DNA from 3 places in the Clostridium sp. 29_15 genome. Region 1 is predicted to be linked to each of the others. Evidence: a T-box and tRNA genes for the amino acid it is inferred to sense, from the RefSeq annotation. Region 1 holds a T-box; the other regions hold tRNA genes.

Evidence for each region. A T-box is a leader RNA that pairs with one kind of tRNA and senses whether it is charged. The one in region 1 lies ahead of gltX (glutamate--tRNA ligase), so its partner is inferred to be a tRNA-Glu.
Region 2: it encodes a tRNA-Glu, which carries the amino acid that the T-box ahead of gltX (glutamate--tRNA ligase) is inferred to sense. The anticodon was not compared.
Region 3: it encodes a tRNA-Glu, which carries the amino acid that the T-box ahead of gltX (glutamate--tRNA ligase) is inferred to sense. The anticodon was not compared.

Annotation. Positions count from the first base shown of each region.
Region 1 is NZ_MNRT01000021.1:51,757-59,317, forward strand. It holds gene ilvB (biosynthetic-type acetolactate synthase large subunit) at 1-909, shown strand, start outside; gene ilvC (ketol-acid reductoisomerase) at 926-1,930, shown strand; gene BHW04_RS03500 (heavy metal-binding domain-containing protein) at 2,130-2,444, shown strand; gene BHW04_RS03505 (hypothetical protein) at 2,461-2,610, shown strand; purine riboswitch at 2,760-2,861, shown strand; gene BHW04_RS03510 (NCS2 family permease) at 2,964-4,268, shown strand; T-box leader at 4,439-4,624, shown strand; partial or broken gene gltX (glutamate--tRNA ligase) at 4,686-6,339, shown strand; gene BHW04_RS03520 (hypothetical protein) at 6,609-6,776, shown strand; gene BHW04_RS03525 (hypothetical protein) at 6,953-7,117, shown strand; gene BHW04_RS03530 (glutamine--tRNA ligase/YqeY domain fusion protein) at 7,126-7,561, opposite strand, start outside.
Region 2 is NZ_MNRT01000030.1:26,584-34,144, forward strand. It holds gene BHW04_RS06355 (peptidoglycan DD-metalloendopeptidase family protein) at 1-6, opposite strand, end outside; gene BHW04_RS06360 (DnaD domain protein) at 162-1,157, shown strand; gene BHW04_RS06365 (ATP-binding protein) at 1,150-2,130, shown strand; tRNA gene BHW04_RS06370 (tRNA-Thr) at 2,246-2,320, opposite strand; tRNA gene BHW04_RS06375 (tRNA-Asp) at 2,346-2,422, opposite strand; tRNA gene BHW04_RS06380 (tRNA-Glu) at 2,494-2,568, opposite strand; tRNA gene BHW04_RS06385 (tRNA-Asp) at 2,621-2,697, opposite strand; tRNA gene BHW04_RS06390 (tRNA-Glu) at 2,740-2,814, opposite strand; tRNA gene BHW04_RS06395 (tRNA-Thr) at 2,821-2,895, opposite strand; tRNA gene BHW04_RS06400 (tRNA-Asp) at 2,940-3,016, opposite strand; tRNA gene BHW04_RS06405 (tRNA-Glu) at 3,091-3,165, opposite strand; gene BHW04_RS06410 (hypothetical protein) at 3,299-3,880, opposite strand; gene BHW04_RS06415 (NAD(P)/FAD-dependent oxidoreductase) at 3,999-5,243, shown strand; gene BHW04_RS06420 (acyl-[acyl-carrier-protein] thioesterase) at 5,392-6,141, opposite strand; gene BHW04_RS06425 (DUF1858 domain-containing protein) at 6,219-6,401, opposite strand; gene BHW04_RS06430 (DUF1858 domain-containing protein) at 6,522-6,728, opposite strand; gene BHW04_RS06435 (adenylosuccinate synthase) at 6,789-7,561, opposite strand, start outside.
Region 3 is NZ_MNRT01000043.1:39,853-47,413, forward strand. It holds gene BHW04_RS11500 (ABC1 kinase family protein) at 1-196, opposite strand, end outside; gene BHW04_RS11505 (phasin family protein) at 217-534, opposite strand; gene BHW04_RS11510 (cation diffusion facilitator family transporter) at 824-1,732, opposite strand; gene BHW04_RS11515 (SDR family oxidoreductase) at 2,066-2,932, opposite strand; gene BHW04_RS11520 (alpha/beta hydrolase) at 3,070-4,056, shown strand; tRNA gene BHW04_RS11525 (tRNA-Lys) at 4,204-4,279, opposite strand; tRNA gene BHW04_RS11530 (tRNA-Arg) at 4,300-4,376, opposite strand; tRNA gene BHW04_RS11535 (tRNA-Gly) at 4,386-4,460, opposite strand; tRNA gene BHW04_RS11540 (tRNA-Glu) at 4,464-4,538, opposite strand; gene asnA (aspartate--ammonia ligase) at 4,822-5,838, shown strand; gene rpsU (30S ribosomal protein S21) at 5,901-6,077, opposite strand; gene BHW04_RS11555 (diaminopimelate dehydrogenase) at 6,510-7,484, opposite strand.

The DNA of each region.
Region 1 (7,561 bases):
CATGGTACTAAAGCTTCAAATCTTTTGGCTACCAGTTGTGATTTGATTATTGCTTTAGGAGCAAGATTTAGTGATAGGGTAATAAGTCATAAAAACCATATAAAGAATGCTAAAATAATCCAAATAGATATAGATCCTACAGAGATAAATAAAAACGTTAAAGTAGATTCATATATTGTAGGTGATATAAAGGAAGTTCTAAAAAAGTTATTTCCTATGATAAATGAAAAAGAAAATATAGCATGGATAAATAAAATGAATGAACTTAAAGCATTAAATAATAAGGAAGTAGTGAAAGAAGGAGTACTTACACCAGAATATTTATTTACTTTATTAAATAAAATGAATAATGGTAATTTTATTATTACCACAGAAGTTGGACAACATCAAATGTGGACAGCTCAAAATTATAAATTTTATAAGCCAAGGACATTTATAAGTTCATGTGGACTTGGAACTATGGGATTTGGAATGGGTGCGTCCATTGGTGCACAAATGGGAAATCCTAAGGCTGTAGTATTCAATATTGCTGGAGATGGTAGCTTTGGTATGGATTGCAATGAATTTGCCACAGCAGTTAATTTTAAGCTTCCTATAAAAGTAATAGTGATGAATAATAATGCTTTAGGAATGGTCAGACAATGGCAAAGCTTGTTTTATGAAGGTAGATATGCTGAAACAACATTAAATAGAGCAACTGATTTTGTAAAATTGGCAGAAGCTTTTGGAGGAAATGGTTTTAGGGTAGAAAAACCAGAAGAGTTACAGGAGATATTAGAAAAAGCATTAGCCACTGATGGACCTGTAATTATAGATTACAAAATTAATAGTGATGATATGGTGTTCCCAATGGTTGCACCAGGGGCACCAATAAATGAAATTATCAGTAAAGAGGATATTAAATTATAAATTGGAGGGTATAAAAATGGCAAAGATGTTTTATGAGAAGGATACTAATTTAGGATTATTGCAAGGAAAGAAAATAGCAGTAATTGGTTTTGGTAGCCAAGGACATGCCCATGCATTAAATTTACATGAAAGTGGAGTAGATGTAATTGTAGGATTATATGAAGGGAGCAAATCATGGAATAAGGCAAAAGAAGCAGGATTAGAAGTTACTACAACTTCAGAGGCAGCTAAAAATGCTGATATTATAATTATATTAGTACCAGATGAAAAGCAAGCAAAATTATATAGAGAAGAAATTGAACCATACTTGGAAGAGGGAAATGCTTTAGTATTTGCTCATGGATTTAATATTCACTTTAAGCAAATAGTACCACCTTCAAACGTTGATGTATTTATGATAGCTCCAAAAGGACCAGGACATATGGTAAGAAAAACTTATACCGAAGGATCTGGTGTTCCATGTTTAATAGCTGTAGAGCAAGATTATTCAGGAAAGGCTAAGGATTTAGCATTAGCCTATGCAAATGGTATAGGTGGAGCTAGAGCTGGTGTTCTTGAAACTACATTTAAAGATGAAACAGAAACAGATTTATTTGGTGAACAAGCAGTTCTTTGTGGAGGAATCACAGCTTTAATTAAGGCTGGTTTTGAAACTTTAGTTGAAGCAGGATATGCACCAGAAAATGCTTATTTTGAATGTATGCATGAAATGAAGCTTATTGTAGATTTAATGTATCAAGGTGGTATGGCTGCCATGAGATATTCAATTTCTGATACAGCTGAATATGGTGATTATGTAACTGGAAGCAGAATAATTACTGATGAAACTAAGAAGGAAATGAAACAAGTTTTAACTGAAATTCAAAATGGAACATTTGCTAAGAAATGGCTTCTTGAAAATCAAGTTGGTAGACCTACATTTAATGCTATGAGAAGAATGGAAGCAGAGCATCCAATAGAAAAAGTAGGTAAAGAGCTTAGAGAAATGATGTCTTGGATAGACAGTAAGAAATTAGATTAATAATTAAAAATGAAAAATTAAAAATTAAAGTGAGAAGGGTCTGTTCAGTCTGTTCATAGTGGGACAGTCCCTTTTTTATTTTAAATAAAAACTGGAAAAAGATTATTGACAATTTTTAAGATATAGTATATTATCATATTAAATATTATTAAATAACTCTTAAAGAGTTATTTAAACAATGTATAAAGGGGTAATTATTATGATAATATTAACAATAGAAAATGTTCCAGGAAAAGAAATTAAAGAAGTTAAAGGATTAGTAAAAGGAAGTACTGTAAGATGTAAAAACATTGGACGTGATATAACTGCTTCTTTTAAAAATCTTGTAGGTGGGGAAATGTCAGGATATAATGATATGCTTACAGAAGCAAGACAAATAGCTATTGGAAGAATGGTTGATGAGGCAGAAGCTATGGGAGCTAATGCAATTATAGGAATGAAGTTAATGTCTTCTGCTATAGCAGCAGGAGCAGCAGAAATGGTAGCTTATGGTACAGCAGTAGTAGTGGAATAAAAAGGAGTAATTTATTTTGAATATAACATTGATGATTATATTATACGTTGGGTTTTGGATACTTACAGCTATAGGATCAATAGCAATGATAATATGGGCTATAGTAAGTAGGATTAAAGAAAAAAAGATAGAAAAAGAAAAACATAAGAAGTATAAAGAATACTAATTATAATAAATAATATAAGAAATTATCATGTAAAAAGTCATTAGAATTTTAAAATATATTTAACATCTAATGCTTTTTTCACATAAAGTAATAAAAGTATAAAATTACAAGTAGACAAGCTGTAAAAAATATATTATCATATGTTTTATAGTAAATTACAATCGAATGTTCGTATAATGCCGGAAATATGGTCCGGGAGTCTCTACCAAATCACCATAAATGATTTGACTACGATATGGATTTAATATTTATATATAAGTACATACAGTATAAATTCTATTAATATAATACATATCTTTTTCCTCATATCATGCGATATTCGGTTGTAAAGAAAATGCATGGAGGAACAAACGATGGAATTCTTATCAAACTATTTCAAATTCAAAGAAAAAGAAACAAATTTTAAAAGTGAAACCATAGGTGGTATAACTACATTTTTAACAATGGCTTATGCGTTATTCTTAATTCCTAGTGTACTTGCAGAGGCTGGTATGCCACAAGGTAGTGTATTTGTAGCTACAGGACTTGCAGCAGCTTTAGGAACACTAATAATGGGAATATTCGCGAATTTTCCAATGGGATTAGCACCAGGTGTTGGTTTAAATGCATTCTTTGCATATAGTGTATGTTTAGGAATGGGTATTAAGTGGGAGATAGCACTATCAGGTGTATTAGCTTCAGGAATTATATTTTTAATAATATCAGCAACTGGTTTAAGAGAAATGATTATTAAAGCTATACCAACTAACTTAAAGTTTGCAGTAAGTGCAGGAATAGGATTATTCATTGCTTTTATAGGATTAAAAAATGCAGGAATAGTAGTAGCTAATTCAGCAACTTTTGTAGGTCTTGGTGATTTAACAGATCCTACAGTTTTACTTTCTATATTTGGTGTTATTGCAATTTCAATATTTATGGTTAGAGGTTCTAAAATAGCAATCTTCTTAGGTATGGGGTTAACAGCAATTGTGGGTATGATAACAGGACTTATTGATATACCAACATCAGTAATATCAATGCCACCATCAATGGCACCTACTTTTGGAGCTGCTATTAAGAACTTAGGAAATATATTTAATCCAGAAATGATTCTAGTAATATTTACTTTCTTATTTATGGATTTCTTTGATACAGCAGGAACATTAGTGGCTGTCGGTTCAAAGGTTGGACTTCTTAAAAAAGATGGTTCTATAGAAAATGGTTCAAAAGCATTGTTAGCTGACTCAATTGCTACATGTATAGGATCAATATTGGGTACAACTAATACAACATCATATGTTGAATCATTATCAGGAGCTTCTGTTGGAGCAAAAACAGGATTTTCCAGTGTAGTAGTTGGAGGATTATTCTTAGTATCATTATTCTTCTCACCATTACTTACAGTAATAACTTCAGCAGTTACAGCTCCAGCACTTATTATAGTTGGATCATTAATGTGTTCATCACTTAAGGAAATAGAATGGGAAAGATCAGAAATAGCTATTCCATCATTCTTAACTATTTTATTAATGCCATTAACATATAGCATTGGTGAAGGAATTGCTTGCGGATTTTTAACATATGTTATTTTGATGATATTTAAAGGAAAAACTAAAAAAGTTCATCCAGTAATGTATGTATTAGCACTATTATTTGTAATATATTTTGCTATAAGATAGAGTTTTGTTTATAAAAATTGAGCTTAAATTATCAATAACAGAGATAGTTTAAGCTCAATTTATTTTTGATTATTAAAATATATATTAAGAGTTTTATACATAAGAGAAATACTTTACAATAATAATTTGAATCTGTATAATTAATCTGTAATTTGCAAAAAATGATAATAGTAATTGCGCTGAAGAGGAGCAGTAAATAGAAGTTTAATTTAAAGCGATTTAGGAATGGTGTGAGCCTAAAATTTAAAATTATTGAAGGAAACCTTGGAGCAATAAAATTAAATAAGTATTTGAGTGGGTTAATTTTTATTAACCAATTTAGGTGGTAACGCGGAAGTAAGTCTTTCGTCCTATATTTTAATGGGATGAAAGACTTTTTTATATTTTAACAAAAAAAAAGATAAGGAGAATAACATTATGTCATTTGAAAAATTAGCTGAAATAATATTTCCTAATGTTGAACATGATAGAGAATATTATATAGCAAAATACCCAAAGAGAAACTTAAAAGAAGGTGCTAGAGTAACTAGATATGCACCATCACCAACAGGATTCCAACATATAGGAGGAGTTTTTGCTGCATTAATTAATGAAAGATTAGCAAGTCAAAGTGAAGGTGTTTTCTATTTAAGAATAGAAGATACAGAGAGAAGTTGAAGGTGCCATTGAAGATACAATTACAACTATGCACAATTTTGGAATGGACTTCAGTGAAGGAATGACTGGCCAAGAAACTTCAAAAGGTGAATATGGTCCATACAGACAAAGTGAAAGAGCTGAAATATATAGAACTTTTGCTAAAGATTTATTATTAAAAGGTTTAGCATATCCAGATTTTTGTACTCCAGAAGAATTAGCTGCTTTAAGAGAAGAGCAAATAGCTAATAAAATAACTCCAGGATACTATGGAGAATATGCTAAATATAGAAATATAACTGAAGAAGAAGCTATTGAAAGAATAAACAATGGTGAAAGTTATATATTAAGATTAAAATCACCAGGAAATATTGAAAATAGAGTAGAATTTCATGATTTAATTAAAGGTGATATATCATTCCCTGAAAACAATCAAGATGTTGTTCTTATAAAAGGTGATGGACTTCCAACATATCACTTTGCACATGCTATAGATGATTATTTAATGAGAACTACAGATGTAATAAGAGGAGAAGAGTGGTTATCATCACTTCCAATACACGTTCAATTATTTGAAGTATTAGGATTTGAAAGACCAAACTATGCTCATATTCCAACAATAATGAAACAAGAAGGTGGATCTAAGAGAAAACTTTCTAAGAGAAAAGATGCTGAAGCAGCTGTTTCTTACTACAATGAAGTTGGATATCCAGTAGTATGTGTTATTGAATACTTATTAAACATAGTTAATTCAAGTTATGAAGAATGGAGAGCTGAAAATACATGTGCTGATTACCATGAGTTTGTTGTTCATTTAGATAAAATGAGTAAGAGTGGAGCATTATTTGATTTAGTTAAATTAAATGACGTTTCTAAAGATGTTATAGCTAGAATGTCAGCAGACAAAGTATATGAACAATATACTGCATGGGCTAAACAATATGATGAAGAAATGTATAACTTAGTAACTTCAAATGAAGCTATGGCAAGAGAAATATTTAATATAGATAAAGAAGGCCCAAAACCAAGAAAAGACTTTGCAAAGTGGGATGAAGTTAAAGATAAGATATTCTACTTCTTTGATGAATTATTCTACAAGGAAACTGTAGAGCAAGTAGAATTACCAAAGAATTTATCATTAGAAAATGCTAAGGCTATAATTGAAGAATATGCTAAAAAATTTACATTTAATGTTGGAAGCCAAGAAGAATGGTTTGAAGAATTAAAAGTAATAGGAGCTGAGCTTGGATACTGTGCTAATAGAAAAGAATATAAAGCAAACCCAGAAAATTATAAAGGAATGATTTCTGATGTTGCTGGTGCTGTAAGAACTGCTTTAGCACATAGAACAAATACTCCAGACCTTTATACTATAATGCAAATTATGGGTGAAGAAAAAGTTAGAGAAAGATTCAACAAGTTTTTAAATTTATAATTAATAAAGGTTTGTTCCAAACTTAATCTTTAATCACTCATATTTCATAAGTATCTAATTAATTACTGTTCTTCATAATAAAATCAGGTATAGAGTTTGTCTAAAAAGCACACAATAGTAATGACTTAAGGATAGGATGTTGCTTTAGTCGATAGTCCTAAGAGTCTTAACAACTGAATAGAAAATTTAATGAGCAATGCTATAACTAGAGTTTTTGGACTGGCTATAGTATTGCAAAAATAAAAGATAGTTTATAGGAGGGCAAAAGTATGAGCAAATCTAAAAAATGTCACTGTAATCATGAACTGTCATCAACATCAGTGGAGGGCCATGGCTGCGGATGCGGCCAAAAGGCAAAAAAGAGTGCGACAAATAATCAATGGACAACTGCCAGCAGAGGAAGTTGTGTATGTGAATGTAACGAAGAGCATAAATAAGTAAAGAGACTTGGACAGAAAAATACCATTTTATAAGTGGGTTATATGAAGTTTTCAACCAATAAACTATTATTGGAAAGAAAAGCTTCATGTAGCTCATTTTTTAAATGAATAAAAATAGTAGAAAAACTAAAACTATATATAACTAAAAATTAGAAAGGAGAAGAATAAGAAAGATGACTAATGAAAAGAAAGGCATAAAGAAAAGTGCATTATTGAAGCTTAATAATATACGAGCAAATAATTGGGACATAGATTGTGATACAAATTTTTTAAATGACTATAGTGATGATTATGGTTTTTATGAAGATAGAATAAATATAGAAAATAAGTGGAGATAATTCTCCACTTATTTATTAAGTTTAAAAGAAGATTTTAAGGATACTATTCTATTGAAAACTAACTTTTCAGCTGTAGTATATTTAGGATCAACATTAAAGAAACCGTTTCTTACCATTTGGAATTTATCTTGAGGTTTAGCATTCTTAATAGCTGTTGGCTCAATAAATCCGTCTAATATTTCTATTGAATGAGGATTTATTTGTTCTAAGAAGTGTTTTCCTTCATTTCCTTCTGCAGCATCTAAGATTAATGGTTCATATAATCTAAATTCAGCAGGAATAGCATTTTTAGCATCTACCCAGTGGATAGTTCCTTTTACTTTTCTGCCTGTAAATCCTGAACCACTCTTAGTTTCTGAATCGTAAGTACAATGAACTTCAAGTACATTACCATTTTCATCTTTGATTACATCAGTACATTTAACAAAATATGCACCAATTAAT
Region 2 (7,561 bases), on a different contig from region 1:
GTCCATTACTACTCCTCCTTTGTAACTTTTCAGCACATCAATTAATTTTCCCATTTTAAAAGTTATTATTCATAATTAATATTACTAAGCTTAGTTGAGGCTTTTATTTAGCTTTGTTATAATTAATCTAGTTATTACACCAAGAAAGGTAGCGAAAAATTATGAGCACATTTATGCTAAAAAATAAACATATAAACTTTACTCCTGTAAGTAACATATTTATAGAGAAATATATGCCTAATGCCCGTGGTGAATTCGTCAAGGTATATCTACTACTTCTTAAATATAATGTTGCAGGCGAAATGGGAGTTAGTTCATCTATTATAGGTGCAAATCTTAACATATTAGAATCTGATGTCATAAATGCTATTAATTATTGGAATGATGAAGGTGTAATTGAATTAGTTCCTATAGATAAAATGGGAAATTTTAATATAGAGTTTGTAGATTTATCGAAAGAAGATAATACTCAAAATAAAGAAGTCAATTTACTAGAAGCCCTTAACAATAATTCAAGAAAAGATATGTTAACAGATATTGAAAGGCTTTTAGGACGTCCTCTATCCCCTATTGAAATGACCAACTATTTAAGCTGGGAAGAAGATTATAATTTATCTACAGAATTGACTCTTCTTTTATTAGAATATTATATTCAACGTGGTAAAACCGATTATAGATATTTAAATAAAATAGCTCAATCGTGGCATGAAATGAAAATTACAACGCTAGAACAAGCTCAGCATTATATCACTATGAATGAAGATAAATGGGTGAAAATACGCCATATATTAAAATACCTAGGAATTACTAATACTGAAATCATGAAGCCACAAGAAGAAATGCTAGAAAAATGGATTATGAAATTTAACTTTCCTATTCCAGTAATAGAAGAAGCTTGTAATAGATGCTTCAAAAGATTAAATAGAGCTGAATTTAAATATATAGATGGAATTTTATCTAACTGGAACAAAAATAATTTAAAAACTCTTGAAGCAATTGCTGAAAAAGAAAATAAACTAGCACCTTCATCTATAAATAAAAGTAATTATACAAGTAATAATAGTAAGAGGATGAATAACTCTAATATTAATGTAACGGCTGCTAAAGCTCATGATACTTTAGAACAAGAATTATTAGGATGGTATGATAATGATTAAAGGATATCAACAAAAAATAACTGAACTATACGAAAAAATACAAGAAGATGAAAAGAAAGCCTTAAGAAATAGAAAAGAAGAAATCAAGCTTACAGTTCCAAAAGTTATGGAACTAGATAATGAAATCCAAAAGCTTTCTATCTCTTTACCAATGTCAATTTTACGTGGCATTCCTGAGGAAGAGCTTAATACTGTCCGTGAAAATATTACTACCCTTAGGGAAAAAAAATATGAACTACTTACAGCTAATGGCTATCCTATGGACTATTTAACATTGCATTATCAATGCACTAAATGTAAAGATACAGGATTTATTGGCAATAAGAAATGTAGTTGCTATAAATCAAAATTAGTTAAATTATATTATCAAACTTCAGAACTTGAAAATTCTCTACATAATTGTAATTTTAAAAACTTTAATATTAATTTATTTTCTTCTACTTATGATAACAACCATAAATACACCCAAAAAAAGAACATGGAAATGATTTATGAATTTATTATTGGTGGGTATCTTCCTAACTTTGAAAAAAGTAATACTAATTTATTATTTTATGGTGAGTCAGGTACAGGTAAAACCTTCTTATCATGGTGTATTGCTAAAGAATTATTAGATAAAGGATATTTAGTAATCTACAAGACTTCTGATGAATTGATTAAAGATTTAAGATCTATTGCTTTAGAAAATAATTCTACACTATTAGATCTTCTTATTAATTGTGATTTGCTTATCATTGATGATTTAGGAGCTGAACAAGTTACCGATTTTACCACTAATGAATTATTTAATTTAATAAATAAAAAGCTTTTAAATAATAAAAAGATGCTGATTTCTACAAATTTAAATTTATTAGAAATATCAAATATTTATACTACTAGACTATATTCTAGATTGCTTGGTAATTTTAAATTATTTAAATTTTACGGAGATGATGTGAGAATAAAGCTGAATATATCTAAAAAACGACTTTAATTAAATGTAAAAAAAGTAAGAGTTTATTATAACTCTTACTTTTTTTCTGTATAATTTAAGTGTTTACTATATAAAATTTAGCAAAATAAAAAACTCTAGAAAAACTAGAGTTCTTTGGAGCTGGCAATAGGAATCGAACCTACAACCTGCTGATTACAAGTCAGCTGCTCTACCGTTGAGCCATGCCAGCATGAATGCTATATAAATTTTAAAAGTGGCGACTCAGAAGGGGCTCGAACCCTCGACCTCTGGCGTGACAGGCCAGCACTCTAACCAACTGAGCTACTGAGCCGCATTTATGGTGGAAACAACAGAGGCAGATGCTCTCCCAGCTGAGCTATGCTTCCATAAACAAATTTAAAATGGTGACCCCTAGGGGAATCGAACCCCTGTTACCACCGTGAAAGGGTGGTGTCTTAACCGCTTGACCAAGGGGCCTTAGGCTTTTGTTCTCTAATTTGTTTTCATATGTTCACTTTTAAAATTAAATTGGCGACTCAGAAGGGGCTCGAACCCTCGACCTCTGGCGTGACAGGCCAGCACTCTAACCAACTGAGCTACTGAGCCGCATTTATGGTGGAAACAACAGTGCTTCCAAAAATTTAAAAATGGTGACCCCTAGGGGAATCGAACCCCTGTTACCACCGTGAAAGGGTGGTGTCTTGACCGCTTGACCAAGGGGCCATAATATGGAGCTGGCAATAGGAATCGAACCTACAACCTGCTGATTACAAGTCAGCTGCTCTACCGTTGAGCCATGCCAGCATATTATAACCAAGAAACTATTCTATTTTCATTTTAAATTTAAATGGCGACTCAGAAGGGGCTCGAACCCTCGACCTCTGGCGTGACAGGCCAGCACTCTAACCAACTGAGCTACTGAGCCGCATTATGGTGGAAACAACAGGGATCGAACCTGTGACCCTCTGCTTGTAAGCTATGCTTCCAAAAATTTAAAAATGGTGACCCCTAGGGGAATCGAACCCCTGTTACCACCGTGAAAGGGTGGTGTCTTGACCGCTTGACCAAGGGGCCTAGGTTTTTCATTTCTCTGTCCTTCAGGGTTATTTCCCCGAGCACATTAACTATAATACTTGAAATCCGAAAAAGTGTCAACACTTTTTCTTCATTTTTTTTATTTTTTTTACATCCCCTCATAAAGCCCCTCTTACTCCAGCATTTTTACTAGGTTTTCAGTGTCTTTCATCTTCTCAATAGCCATACCATATCTTGATAAAATTCTTTCTTTTTCCTTAATTTCTTCTTGAATTTTATTAATTTCAAACTTACATATTTCAAAAAACTCTTTTTCTTCAATTATTTCAATAGATATATTAAATCCACTTTTTTTAAAATTTTGACCGGAAGTAATAAGCTTTACTGGTATCTTATAATTAATAACAGCCAATATTTCTTTTTCCCAAACTCCTCTCTTGTTTACTTCATATTTATCTTTAAGTAAATTCAAATTCTCAAAAATAATATCAAGTTCAGCTTCTATACTTTCCAATAACGCCTTATATAGAGCTATAGATATTCCTCTATTAAGCTTTATTTTTAGAAAATCACTATACTTTATTAAGAATTCATCTATTTCTGTCTGTTTAATATATTCTACATCTTTTTTATCAAATACTTTCAGTCCAATATCACTGGGATAGTTAACTACTACTTGATCATAATTCATCCTGCGAACCTTAAATTCTCTTTCAAATTCCTCTAAATCTTTATTAATTATTTTTGCTAACAATAATATCACCTCTTACCTAGTATTCCATAGTTTAATTACTTATATTACTGTGATAAAATCTAAATAAAATTAACTTTGAATAATGAAAACTGATATTATTCTTTAAGGAGTGTTTATTTTGATTCATCATGAATTATTAATTGTTGGCGGTGGTGCAGCTGGCTTAATGGCTGCTGTAACCGCAAAAGATTTTGGTATAGATGTTGCCATACTAGAAGCTACTGATAGAATTGGTAAAAAAATATTAGCTACAGGAAATGGTCGCTGTAATATTTCTAATATCTCTATTACAGAACCCTTTATTAATTATCATAGCAATAATGATAATTTTTATTATGAAACTTTAAAAAGTTTTTCTGTGAAAGATACTTTAGATTTCTTCCTAGCTTTAGGTCTTCCTATTGTAGAATTACAAAGTAGCAAACTTTATCCACAATCTCTTCAAGCATCTTCAGTTGTGGATATTTTTAGATTAGCTTTAGAGGACAGAAATATTCCAATTTATACAGAATGTAAAGTAAAAGATATCCACAGAGGAAAAGTTTTTAAGTTATCCACAAATAATGAATCATTAAAATTATTCACATGTGATAAACTACTTTTAACTTGTGGAGGAAAAACTGCACCTAAAACTGGATCTGATGGAACTGGATATTATTTATCAGAAAAATTAGGACATAGTATAATTCCTCAACTTCCTGGAATCGTTCAGTTAAAACTAGATTATCCTCATCTTAAATCATTGTCTGGTGTAAAATTTGATGGCTATGCATCTTTACTTATTGATGGTAATGAAGAGCGTAAATATTTTGGTGAAATATTATTCACAGATTACGGAATATCAGGTCCACCAATACTACAACTTTCCGGCTTTGCATCACAAGCTTTAGCCAAAGGTAAAAAAACAGAAATAGTTGTAGATATGCTACCAAAATATACTGTTGAATCCTTAGAAGATTTTATTGAATGCCATTTTGCTGTGCTTTCTTATAGACCTATAATTGATGCTTTAATTGGTGTAATTAATAAAAAACTTATACCTACAGTATTAAAAGAAAGTAAGATTGAAAATTTACATATGCCTTGCTATGAACTTAATTGGAAAGAAAAAAAGTCTCTCATAAATACTTTAAAAGAATGGAAATTTACTTGTATAGGAACTAATGACTTTAATCAAGCACAAGTGACCATTGGTGGTATAGATACTACTGAAGTAAATCCTTCAACTTTAGAATCAAAACTTATCCCTGGTCTTTATTTTGCCGGAGAACTTTTAGACGTTCATGGTGACTGTGGTGGATTCAATCTTCAATGGGCATGGAGCTCAGGACACAGAGCTGCTGAATGCATAGCCAAAACGTAGATTAGTTAACCAGTGAATGTCGCTACGCTAATCCACTTAATTAAATCGCCATAAATGGCTTAATTAACGAAGTGACTAACTAGCGAAGCGACTTAACTAATTAGCGTAGCATTAATAAAAAAACTCTGAGCCATAGCCCAGAGTTTTTTTATTGCCATTTTGAGACGAAAACAGTCAATTCTTTACCGTCTTTATCTTGAATATTACTTAATACTAATAAATTATCTTGATTTTTATGAATTTCACAGACACATTTGATTTCATCATTATAGTAACATTCATGCTCAAATAGTATATCTATTTCCTTTAGCTCATATTCCTCTCTAATCTCCTGTGGAACACTATCCATAAACCATTGTACATACTTAACATTATTGACATGCTTATTAAAATCTATATCAGAATATCTAACTTTAAAATTACTAACATATTCTTTATTTTTTACTTTTTCTAATCTTTCAAGACTACCAATTAATTTCTTTGTTGTAGAGTTCTTATCAACATTATAAGCTTTGTATTGATCATCAGTAATTTTTATAGCTCTTCTTTTAACAATGTCAATTAATAAGAATAATGCACTACCTTCCACTATCTTAATATTCTTTTCATCATATATTTCATAACTCCTTAATGCATAAAACTTCTTAAATTCTTCCGCAACAGTTTTTACTCTTATTTTTTCTTCATACTCAGGGTATCTATTTACCTTGATATTATATTTATAAAATACCCATGTAATATTTCTTTCTGTTAAATAATCCATCCCTACATTTAAGCTTTCTGCATGCTTATTTCCTACATCACCTAAAAAATTCATTATACTTTCTAGGGTACAATTTAAATTCTTATCACATTCATAATAGTGAATTTCATACATCTTTTCATAACTTATTCCCATAATTATCCCCTCTTTCTAATAGTATTTATTTTAGCAATAAAAATAGGCATAGATTTACTTCTACACCTATTTCTCTTTTATTTGTTTAGTTTATCTAAAAGATCTTCTATATTAAGTCCATGAACTAATGCAGCTTCTTCAACTGTTTCCATTTGTGCAGATGGACATCCAACGCAGCCCATACCAGCTGATGCTAAAACTTCTATTTTCTCAGGATAATTTTTTACAATTTCACCAATTGTCATATCCTTAGTAATCATTTTCTCACTTCCTTTAATAGAATTTTATACAACTGTATATATTTTACATAATATAAAGTTTATTTTCAATATTTTCCCATAAACTATTCATAAATAATATTCTAACTACTAAATTAAATACTAATATAGACCACTATTATTCCCATTGCTATTTACATCATTTAAAATATTATCTACATTTATCCCGTACCTTATAGATACATCTTCTACTGATGACAATTGATTTTCCATATTACCATAACATGGTATACCATAACTATTAAATATATCAATTGCACCTGGATTTTCCGCTAAAATCTGGCTTATAGTACTATTTTTATCAACCATAAAGAATCACCTCTAAATTTTTTTATATTTATAGGCTTTCCTTCACAGTTTATAATTATACTATATTTCTTTTACTCTTATAGTCTGACTTCTCTTTGGTCCAACAGAAACTATTGAAATTCTTGTATCCGTTAATTCTTCAATTCTATTTAAATATTTCTTTGCATTTTCATGTAGCTCATCAAAAGATTTAGCTTTAGCTACTGATTCATCCCATCCATCAAATTCTTCATAAATAGGCTCACATTTTGCTAAATCCTCTAAGCTTGCTGGGAAATAATCTATTATCTCACCATTAAACTTATACCCAGTACATACCTTTATCTTATCTAATCCTGCTAATGTATCAATTTTTGTTATAACTAAAGATGTTAATCCACTAACTCTTACAGCTGTCTTTAATATAACAAGGTCAAGCCATCCACATCTTCTTGAACGACCAGTAGTTACCCCATACTCATGACCCTTTTCTCTAATCCATTCACCAGTTTCATTTTCTAACTCTGTAGGGAAAGGTCCTTTTCCAACTCTTGTTGTATATGCCTTAGCAATCCCTACACTATTAGTTATCATATTAGGTCCTATACCAACACCGCTGGCTACTCCTCCTGCTGTTGTATTAGAAGAAGTTACATATGGATATGTTCCATAATCAATATCTAAAAGCATTCCTTGTGCCCCTTCAAATAATACATTTTTATCTTCTTTTATATTATTATAAACTACTACTGAAGTATCCTTAACAAAAGGTGCTATTTTTTCAGCATACTTGCTATATTCTCTATAAATTTCTGCAAAATCTAACGCTTCTCCACCTAATACTTGTGTTATAT
Region 3 (7,561 bases), on a different contig from region 1:
CACCTATTAAATCAGATCTGGTACTTAATATTTGACCTATTTTAATAAAAGTAGGTCCAAGCTCTTCAAATGCCTTTCTTAAATTAGCAGGAGATTTTTTATCTTTTTTATTTTTCTTATCTACAATATAGCTTAAGCCATATTTAGTAAAAATTTTCACTATTTCTTTAACTCTTTCTCCTGAAGTGTAAACCATAAAAAACCTCCCCTATAAATTTACTTTATATTTTTTATTTGTTCTTCTAGCATAGCTACCTTTTCTTTTAATAAATCAAATTCTGTTCTTGATATCAAGTTATATTCTGCAATTATTTGCAGTACATCTTCTTTAGTAAGATATTTTTTATTATTTTCACTGATTATAGAAGCCTTATCCTTCATACTTTTCCTCAATTCATCACCTATCTGCTTTCCTTCCTCTAAAGTAAGCTTTCCCTTTTTCACCATATCATTTATTATTTCCATAGATTTTTCATATGTCATGGATGCTGCTCCTATTCCAAGCAAAAATATTTTTTTAAATTCTTCCATCATAAATAAAACCACCTTCTTAATTTTTTAACTTTTCTATATATATTCCCTTTAATGAATTTATTAATACAATAAAATCCAGAGCATCAAAAGTTCATTTTTTTCTTTTGATGTCCTGGATTATCAAGGCTATTAAATTTTCAACATTCCTTACTATTGTATATTATTATTTTAACATATTTTGAAATAATTGTATTATTAAAAATTATTATTTTCGTATATTTTTTTAATATTGTGTTTTTATGCTCATTAAATTATCATTTAAATTACATTCCTATTATTCATATAAAAATTAAATATCAATACTTTTATTATTTTTATATGGATTTACATGTACCATACAATGCTTTATCATAGGTATATTTTCTTCAACTTCGTCATGTACCTTTTGAGCTATGTTATGTGCATCTTCAAGGCTTTGCTTGCCATATGCTGATATTTCAATATCAACATAAATTCTTGAGCCAAAAACTCTAGTTTTCAATGTATCTAACTGCATAACACCTTCTTGTGCTAAAGCTATTTCCCTAATCTTATTTATGGTTTCATCATCACAAGAAGCATCTATTAGTTTATATATAGAATCCTTAAATATATCATATGATACTTTCACTATAAATAAACATATTATAATTGATGCTATTGGATCAAGTATAGGAAACTTTATTCTAGCACCTAATATTCCTATAAAGCTACCTACTGAAGATAAGGCATCTGATCTATGATGCCATGCATCTGCCTTTAATGCTCCTGAATTTATTTTTATGGCTGCAGATCTTGTATACCAATACATCCATTCCTTTACAACTATTGAAATAACAGCAGCAACTAATGCTAAGCTTCCTGGTGCAGATAAGTTTCCTTCTATTCCAGCAATTATTTTATTAATTCCACTTAAACCAATTCCTATTCCTGTAGCTAAAAGTATTCCACCTAAAATCATAGCTGCTATACATTCAAATCTCTCATGACCATACTGATGCTTTTCATCACTTTCTTTATGAGCTATATTGAAACCTATAATAACTATAATTGTACTAAATACATCTGAGGCTGAATGTACTCCATCAGAAATCATCGCTCCAGAACCAGCAATTACCCCTGCAGCTACTTTCCCAATAGATAATATTGCATTAATTATTATACTTACTACTGAAACTCTCATTGCAATACTCTTATCATCTCTTATCTTACTATCCATATATTATCACCTGATAAAATGTATTGTTTTTTCCCCTTTTTTGATAATTTATATTTAATTTCATTCTATTCACCTTCTATGTTAAAGTTCCTAAAAATAAAAAATACTTATTTATCAACTAAAAAGTAAATGATTTCCCCTCAGAAATTCAATCTTTAGCTCCTTCGCTTTTCAAAATATAAGCGTTGAATAAAAATAACATTTTATCCAACGCTTATATTTCTTATTATACCCTTGTGAGCTATTCTTAATTTAATCCATTATTTTTCGATAACATTGTTATGTTTCGAAAATATCTATTTTTTTCATTTTTATAATTAATTAATTTATTTCCTATGAATTAACTATTTCTCCTCCATTAATATGTATAGTTTGCCCTGTTATATATGAAGCTGCTTCTGACGCTAAAAATACATACGCTCCAGCACATTCAACTGGTTGACCTGCTCTTCCCATAGGTGTATCATTACCAAACTTTGGTATTTTATCAGCACTAAAACTTGAAGGTATAAGCGGAGTCCATATAGGTCCTGGTGCAACAGAATTCACTCTTATACCTGTCTTCCCTTTAGCTAAAGCCATGGATAAAGACCTTGTAAGTGTAAGAATAGCACCCTTAGTCATAGAGTAATCCATCAACGTATCATTACCACGAAAAGCTGTAACAGATGTGGTATTTATTATACAACCACCACTTTTTAAATATTTCATAACTTCTCGTGTCATATAAAATGTTCCATACACATTGGTTTTCATAGTTTTATCAAATTGTTCATCTGTAATCTGTTTGATATCTGTGCATTCATATTGAACAGCTGCATTATTTACTAAAATATCAATTTTACCATATTTTTTTATAGCTAACTCCATAACTTCTTTACAAAAGTCTCTTTTCGCTACATCACCTTGAACAATAGTGCATTCTCCACCAGATGACTCTATTACTCCCTTGGTTTCTTCCGCATCTCTTGTTTCATCATAATAAACTATAACGATCTTGGCCCCTTGATGAGAATACGCTATAGATACAGCTCTCCCAATACCACTATCACCACCAGTAATTATAGCAACTTTATCTTTCAAAAGATCGCCTTTCTTTATATACTTCTCATTATAATAAATAGGCATCGGTGTCATCTCATATTCATTTCCTGGATGCCTTTCTTGATGCTGAATAGGAAAAGTTTTTGGAAATTCCATCTTCATCACTCCTTTCACAATTATAACTTTTAGTATTCCCTTCTATTGAATAAATAATGAACATAAACATATTATGTTTTTGTATTTTTTTACCATTTAATTTATAATGTACTTATACTTTTAGAGGAGGTTTTTAAATGAATTTTCAAACCAAAGTAATAATTTTAATTGTAGGTTTAATTCTTTTTTCTATAGCTATTTTAACAATAATTTGCAGCATATATTTCTTTTACGCTCTAACAAGAAAAGGGCTAACTAAGATGAAGAAAAAAATTTTAACTTTTAAGAACATTCCTTCACCAGAAAGTTTTAAAGACTTCATCGACAATAATTGGTTTAAAAACCATAATGCTTCAAAACTTCATATAACATCTTATGACAACTTAAAACTTTCAGGTATTTTTGTAAGAAACACTAAACCCTCCAAAAACATCGTCATTCTTTCACACGGCTACACAGCTTCATCTTCAGCAATGTTATGCTATACTTCATATTATTATAATAAAGGTTTCAATATACTTGCCGTTGATAATAGGTGCCATGGTGAAAGCCAAGGAAAGTATTTAGGTATGGGCTATTTAGATCATTTCGATATACTTAAATGGATAGATAAATGTAAAGAACTTTTAGGCAACGATTGCAAAATAATTCTCCACGGCGTATCAATGGGTGCGGCAACAGTATGTATAACAGCTGGATATAATCCTCCTAAAAACGTAAAATGTATTATTTCCGATTGTGCTTACGATAGAATTTCTGATGTATACAAACAGATAATAACCTCTTCAACAAAAATTTTAGCTACCCCAATAATCAAAGGAACTAGTTTAATTTGTAAACTAATGGCTGGATATTACTTTTCAGATGCTGCACCTATAAATTTCGTTAGCAAAACCCCTGTACCAATTCTTTATATCCATGGAGATAAAGACACCTTTGTACCTTCTTATATGGCTGATAATTTATTTAACGCAACTCCAGCGGATAAACGAGATATTCTTTTAATAAAAGGGGCAGGTCATGGTGAAGCCGTTATAAAAGATAACCAAAGTTACTTTAATAAAATTGATAATTTTATAGGCAAAATCTTTTATATATCCCAATACAAACCTAAAGAGGTATAGTTTTTTAACTACACCTCTTTTTCAAAATCCAGATATAAATATTTTTAGCACTAACATAAAATTTCAATATACCATTTCCCTTTCATTTTAATCTTGGATATTTTTAAACAAAACAAAAAAAGAACTTGAAAATTCAAGTTCCTTTTTTGGTGGCTTACCGGGGAATCGAACCCCGGACACCTTGATTAAAAGTCAAGTGCTCTACCGACTGAGCTAGTAAACCATATTCTACTTCAAGTAGAATGGTGCGTGTTAAGAGATTCGAACTCCTGGCCCACGCCTTAGAAGGGCGTTGCTCTATCCAGCTGAGCTAAACACGCATATTAAAATGGAGCGGGTAGTGGGAATCGAACCCACCTTTCCAGCTTGGAAGGCTGGAGTATTAGCCGATATACGATACCCGCAAATGGTGACCCCTAGGGGAATCGAACCCCTGTTACCACCGTGAAAGGGTGGTGTCTTAACCGCTTGACCAAGGGGCCAAGTCATATTTGCTGTAGCACTGCAACGCTACTCTTAATATATTACATTATTATTCTACATATGTCAACATATTTTTTAAACTTTTTTTATTTTTCTTCTTTTTCTACCATACAGCTTAGCCAACATAAGTTTTAAGTATTTTTTTAAATAATATTTTATACATTTCAACCCAATAATAATCACATTGTAACTTCATTTTAAAAATTTCATTCGCCCTTTATTTACATTTCATTTCATTTATTGTAATATTAATAAAAGAATTCAATTAACGGGGGTTATTATATGGAAAAATCAACAGTATGGATACCTAAGAACTACTCTTCTAAGCTATCTCTTAAAGAAACTGAAATTGCCATTAAGAAAGTAAAGGATTTTTTTGAAGAAAATTTATCTAAAACATTAAATCTTACAAGAGTTTCAGCACCACTTTTCCTTGATACTGCTTCAGGATTAAATGATAACTTAAATGGTACAGAAAGGCCTGTATCTTTCGATGTGAAAGCTATGGATGGAAGCAATATAGAAATAGTTCATTCCCTTGCTAAATGGAAGAGGCTTGCACTTCATAGATATGGATTTAACATAGGCGAAGGTCTTTACACCGATATGAACGCCATTAGACGAGATGAAGACTTGGATAATCTTCATTCAATATATGTTGATCAATGGGATTGGGAAAAAGTTATTAGTAAAGATGCCCGCAATATTACCACTTTAAAAGATACAGTTAAACAACTATATTCTGTTTTCAAAGCCACTGAAAACTATATAAATTCATTATATCCAAATTTAAAGAAATATCTTCCAGATGAAATTTCATTTATAACTACACAAGAACTAGAAGATATGTATCCTAATTTATCGGAAAAAGAGCGCGAAGATGCTATCTGTCGTGAAAGAAAAGCTGTATTCTTAATGGGTATAGGTGATACCTTAAAATCCGGTAAAAAACACGATGGCAGAAGTCCTGATTATGATGATTGGTCCTTAAATGGCGATATATTATTTTATTACCCGCTATTTGATAAGGCTTTGGAATTATCTTCAATGGGTATAAGAGTTGACAAAAAAACTCTTGAGTCACAACTTATAAAAGCTAACTGCCAAGAACGAAAAAATCTGCCTTTCCATCAACTATTATTAAACGAAGAACTTCCTCAAACCATTGGTGGTGGTATAGGCCAATCAAGAATATGCATGTTCTTTTTACAAAAAGCTCACATAGGTGAAGTGCAAGCTTCCATTTGGGATGAAAATACATTAAAGAAATGTAAAGAAAATAACATTGAAATACTATAATATTTTAAATTAAAAGTACAATAAAAATCCTTTCAAACGTAGTTTGAAAGGATACTTTATTACTACTTGAATTTTCTTTTTCTTGCAGCTTCAGATTTCTTTTTTCTTTTAACACTTGGCTTTTCATAGTGCTCTCTTTTTCTTACTTCAGCAAGCACTCCAGCATTAGCGCATTTTCTTTTAAATCTACTTAAAGCTTGCTCTAATGATTCGTTTTCTCTAACCTTTATTTCTGACACTCTTAATTCCTCCCTTCGTCAGTGAAAATATATAAGTATTTAACACTGTGGGTTTACTTAAATCAATATTAATTATACAGTAACTCCTAAAATACTGTCAATATTGTATTATCACCATAAACCCCAAAGATTATTGATTTTTTTATAAATCACTTACATTTTTTCGTATTTTTTTACTTTTTTCACACTTCATTATTCTTTATACATTTTATTATCGTAATGTCCTGCAATATATTTAAACTAAATATCAATTTTTATTTAATAATAAAACTTTAAGTCATTAAAAGACACCTTCTTTATCTAACTATTTTTTTAACTTACTTTATTATGTTTACCAATTTCAGCTAAATATATTATTATTGGACTAATTATCAGATAAAGATTTTATTAAACAAAAAAAGATTAAGCAAATTCATACTTAATCTTTTTTGATTATAATAATTCTTTTCTAAGATCTTCTGCCTTTTTAGATGATAAGTAACTAATAGGCACATCAAATATAGTATATGCCCCTCTCTTACCTTCCTTATACATTCTAAATATAGCTCTGGCATAAGCCACCAATATTGAACCTGTAAATTCTGGATTACTATCAAGAACTAGTTTAAATTCCATGACAAAATTATTTTCTCCACTATTACCAGAACAAATTACAAAGCCACCATGAGACATTCCTCTATGTTTATTCTTAAATTCTTCTTCAGTAATAAAATTCACTTCCGTTTCATACCCTAAAAAATAATATGGCATATTTTTTATTGAATTTTCTATAAAAGATAAATCTGCGTCTTCTTCAGCAACTACATAGCATAGTCTCTTATGCATTTCTCCATCATTTAAAACTGGTTTTTCACCGTGTCTAACTCTCTCTATTGCCTCTTTTATAGGTATAGTATATTGTATGGCTGTTTTTACTCCCTTAATCCTCCTAATAGCATCCGAATGCCCTTGACTTACTCCACTACCCCAAAATGTATATTCAGTGCTATTAGGAAGTATAGCCTTCCCTAATAATCTATTTAATGAAAATAAACCTGGATCCCATCCTACTGATAAAAGTGCTATTTTTTCATTTTCTTTGCTCACTTCATCAACACCTATAAAATGTTCCTCTATTTTTGCATGAGTATCAAAACTATCTATCACATTAAAATATTTTGCTATTTCTGCACTTTGCTGTGGCAAATCAGTTGCTGAGCCTCCACAAAGAATCATCACATCAATGATACCAATATAGTTTTTAATTTCCGAAATATGTAGAAGCTTTGAATCACTTATGATATTTTTTACATTCCTTCTAGTAAATATAGCTTCTAATTTTAAATCCTCACTGTTCATCAATGCCTTTTCAACAGCTCTTCCTAAATTTCCATATCCAACAATACCAATATTAATTTTGTTAGTCATAATTTTTAGTTCCCCAAGAGAAAAATTTTTTCATTTAATTTTACTCTTCTAAATTTTCTTTTATACCTTCTTTCTAT